2 regions of the Xanthomonas sp. WHRI 8932A genome follow, and region 1 is predicted to be linked to the other one. Evidence: predicted binding sites of a transcription regulator. Region 1 holds the regulator's gene; the other holds the start of a gene.
What was found. Region 1 encodes FliA, which starts transcription of late flagellar genes. Its sites were predicted from a motif close to TAAAGTTTNNCNNNCNNNGGCCGATAA; they were not measured.
Positions count from the first base shown of each region.

Region 2: a site for FliA is predicted at 1,307-1,333, ahead of VC212_RS16825 (methyl-accepting chemotaxis protein). Genes of this name have one in related genera too.

Region 1 is NZ_JAYGQQ010000007.1:345,431-347,629, forward strand. It holds gene VC212_RS13705 (protein phosphatase CheZ) at 1-194, opposite strand, end outside; gene cheY (chemotaxis response regulator CheY) at 194-586, opposite strand; gene VC212_RS13715 (RNA polymerase sigma factor FliA) at 622-1,389, opposite strand; gene VC212_RS13720 (MinD/ParA family protein) at 1,386-2,199, opposite strand, start outside.
Region 2 is NZ_JAYGQQ010000010.1:59,552-61,750, forward strand. It holds gene VC212_RS16820 (hypothetical protein) at 1-1, opposite strand, end outside; gene VC212_RS16825 (methyl-accepting chemotaxis protein) at 88-1,278, opposite strand; gene hflD (high frequency lysogenization protein HflD) at 1,426-2,040, opposite strand; gene mnmA (tRNA 2-thiouridine(34) synthase MnmA) at 2,040-2,199, opposite strand, start outside.

The DNA of each region.
Region 1 (2,199 bases):
TCGCCCAGCGCCTGCCCAAGTTCGCGCGCGAGCCGGCTCAGGCCCTGCATCATCGGACGCGTGCGCAGGGCGGCGAGGTGATCGACCTCGCGCTTCCACGCAGCTTCGTCACCGCTTTCCAGTGCATCAAGCGCACCTTGCAGACGCTCGATCAACGCAGCGCGTTCGGCATTCGTCTCCACGGTGGCGTTCATCAGGCGGTCGCCGCCAGACGTTCGAACACCTTGCCCAGCTTTTCTTCCAGCGTCTGCGCGGTGAACGGCTTGATGATGTAGCCGTTGACGCCGCACTGCGCCGCTTCGATGATCTGCTCGCGCTTGGCTTCGGCGGTCACCATCATCACCGGCAGGTGCTTGAGCTTGGCGTCGGCGCGGATGTTGCGCAGCAGGTCGATGCCGGTCATGCCGGGCATGTTCCAGTCCGTCACCACGAAATCGAACGGGCCAGAGCGCAATGCAGCCAGCGCGCTGTTGCCGTCTTCGGCCTCTGCGGTATTGGTGAAGCCGAGATCTGCCAACAGATTCTTGACGATACGTCGCATCGTCGAGAAGTCGTCCACGATCAGGATCCGCATGTTCTTATTCACATCAAGCTCCTAACACGAAAAAATACGCGAAAAAATTAGTCGTCAATTTCGACACCGGCGTCGGCCAGTTCGAAGACTTTGAGGCGGCCGCGCAAACGCACTACGGCCTGGCCATGGATCTGGCAGACGCGCGACTCGCTGACACCGAGCACAGCGCCGATTTCCTTCAGGTTCAATTCCTGTTCGTAGTACAGCGACAGCACCAGCTGCTCGCGCTCTGGCAACTGGCCGATGGCCTTGCCCAGCTCGCGGCCGAATTCGCCACGCTCCATCATCTGCTGCGGGTTGGGGCCACCCTTGGCGGTGGTGTCCAGCTCGCCGTGATCTTCGATGCGCGATTCTAGGCTCAGCACCTGGCCGCGTGCGGCGTCTTCCATCAGGCGCAGGTAATCGGGCAACGGCATTTCCATCGCGGCGGCCACTTCGGTGGCGGCGGCGGCGCGGCCGGTGTTCTGCTCGATCTTGCGCACTGCGGCGGCAGCGTCGCGGGCACGGCGGTGCACCGAACGCGGCACCCAGTCGCCACGGCGAATCTCGTCGATCATCGAGCCGCGGATACGGATCGACGCATAGGTTTCGAACGAGGCGCCCTGGTCGGAGTCGTAACTGCGCGATGCTTCGATCAGGCCGATCATGCCGGCCTGGATCAGGTCGTCCACTTCCACGCTGGCCGGCAGACGCGCCGCCAGATGGTGGGCGATGCGGCGGACCAGATCGGCGTGCTGGGTCACCACGTCGTTGGCGTTATTGCGCTGCACGGCGCGGTACTGCGCGGTGGCCGTGGTTGCGGTAGCAGTGCTCATGCGGCCACTCCCCGTTGGATGATGCGTTCGACAAAGAACTCGACGTTGCCGCGCGGCACGGTGGGAGCCTGCCAGCGCGAGGTACGGCGTGCGATTTCGGCAATGGCCTGCGCCGACGGACTGGCGGGGTAGGCCTTGATGACGGGTTGCTGACGCTGTACCGACAGGCGCAACCAGTCGTCCTGCGGCACGTGGCCGAGATAGTTCAGCGACACATCGCCGAGGAATTTTTCGCAGACGCGCGAGAGCTTGTCGTACAGCAGGCGGCCTTCGTTGGGGTCGCGCACCATGTTGGCGATGATCTGCAGGCGGTCCACGCCGCGTTCGCGCGAGAGCACCTTGATCAGCGCGTAGGCGTCGGTGATCGAGGCCGGCTCGTCGCAGACCACCACCACGGTGTCCTGAGCGGCCTGGCAGAAGGTCAGCACGCTGTCGGTGATGCCGGCGGCGGTGTCGATGACCATCACGTCCAGGTCGCGTTCCAGTTCGGAGAACACATTGACCAGGCCGATGTGCTGGGCCGGAGCCAGTTCCGCCATGTGGCGGCGACCGGAGGCGGCCGGCACCACCAACACGCCGCCCGGGCCTTCGATGATCACTTCATCGAGCGTGCAGCGGCCGGCGATCAGGTCGGCCAGGGTGAACTTGGGCGAGAGTCCCAAGACCACATCCAGGTTGGCCAGGCCAAGGTCGGCATCCAGCAGCAGCGTGCGTTTGCCCATGTCGGCAAGCGCCACGGCCAGGTTGGCGGAGATGTTGGTTTTGCCCACGCCGCCCTTGCCACCGGTCACGGCAATCGTGCGCACCGGG
Region 2 (2,199 bases), on a different contig from region 1:
TGAGCGGAACACCGGGTCGTTACGGAACGACAAATCCCCGGAAAGCCGGGGAATGTCGGGATCAGAAGCTGCGGGCAGACATCGGTCTTAGAACAACTCGACCGTGCCGGCACCCATGCCCTGCTGTGCGACCGGCTTGTGCGGCGGGCGTTCCCACTCCACACGCATGTCGCGCAGACGGCTGGACACCTTGGCCAGCGACGCAACCAGGTCGCTGTCGTACACGCCGCCATTGCGATGCAGCAGTTCCTGCAGCGCCACCGCCTCACGGTTGATCGCGGTGAGGCGATCGAGGTGGGTGTGGATGCCGCTCAACGTCTGCGTGGCGATGTCCTCGAACTGCAGGGCGCGGACGGCTTCGGCCACGCTGCCATCAATGGAACGAGCGCACTCGGAGATTTCGCGCATGCCATCGCCCAACGAGGCGTTGATCTGAGCGACGTTCTCCAGCATGGCGGCCGATTCATGGCGCGCCTCGCGGGAGCGGTCCATGTGACGCGATGCCAGCTGCGAGACCGTTTCACGCACCTTGGCGATCGATTCCTTGGAGCTGTGTGCCAGCTTGCGGATCTGTTCGTTGAAGGTGGTGGAACGTTCGGACAGGTTACGCACCTCGTCGGCGACCACCGCGAAGCCACGACCGGCTTCACCGGCACGTGCTGCTTCGATGGCGGCGTTCAACGCCAGCAGGTTGGTCTGGTCGGCGATCGACTTGACGTCTTCCAGCAACGCGAAGATGCCATCCAGATGCTGTGCCATCTCATCGATGTGATGGACGGTGTTGGTGCTCTGGCCGCTCACCTGTTCCAGCGCTTCCACCAATTGCTCCATGCGGGAGCTGGCGTGCTGGGCGAAGCGGGCGACGTCGACGCCGGCACTGCCATCGTCGCCTGCGCGGTCGACGATGCGGGCCAGTGCCTGGCTTTGCTGGCGCGACTTGCGGTTCATCGATTCGAAGCTGCCACCAAGACCGGACACGGCCTGGCGGATCAGTTCGCGGGCACGCTCGACTTCCGAGCGCGAACCATCGACTTCGTTGCTGACGAACGTACGCAGTTCGTTGAGCAGTTGGTCCTGCTCGCGCAGGATGCGGGTCTGGTCCGGGTTGCGCCGGAACTGGGAATACGTCACCCAGGCAGCGAAAACCAACCAACTAAGGGTCATGGTCGCCAGGATCGCCCAGCGCACCGAGGCGGGCCAGTCGAATCCGACAGCGAAGGGAAACAGCAAGGTCAGAGCCAAAGGAGCGGCTAGACGGATGAGTGGACGTGAATACATGGGCGTTCTCGGCAGAGTCACGGTTGCTGTATCGGCAATACCCCCGTTGTCTTTAGCGACGATCGCCATATCGTCTTGCCCATGCGCTTGCGGCCGGCGCACGCTAGCGCCCGTTATAGGCGCCTGAAACCGCTTTATTTGCGCTACTCAGCGCAGCACGCGGTCCACCGCTTCGCTCATCGCGCGTTTGGCGAACAGGAAGTCCCACAAGCTGCCCCCCATCTGCCGCCACAGGACCGCCGAGCGCACTGCCGCCAGCAACAATGCGCGGATTTCCGCGACCACGCCTGCCTGGCCAAGGTAATGCGGGTTGCCCTGCACCATGACTTTGGGGCGCAGGTGGCTGATGGTCTGCGCGTACAGCCCGCCCAGCGAACTGAGAACATCCGGATGAGCGCTGTCGTTCAGGTTCTGCGCCTGGCGTGCGGCTGCCTCGATGCCGTTGGACACCGTCGACACGGTGGTGGTGTCGCGCACGAAACGGCGCTCCAGTTGCAGCACCGCCAGCGCCAGGCGCGGCAGCACATCGTCCTGAGCCTGGTTGCGGAAGTAGTTGTGCAACAGGCGCAGACCGGGCGCCACCGCCTCAGCCGAGCCGTAAACGGCCTCTGGCGAGGCCGCGTCCACCCGGAACACGCTGTCCATGGCGGTGCGCACCGTCGCCGCTTCCGAATGCCCGGTTTCGGCGATCCGCCGCACCTGCTGCAACGCCTGGGCGACGCCGGCAAGCGCCAGCACGCGGTATTCCATGGAAACACTCATCAAGCCACACCCTCAGAGGAAAAAGAAGATCCCGCCAACTGGCGTTCCAGCGGCGCATCGGTGGCGGCAATGACCGCACCGCCCAGGCATTCCTCGCCGTCGTACAGCACCAGTGACTGCCCGGGCGTTACCGCCCGCTGCGGCCGCTCGAACCACACC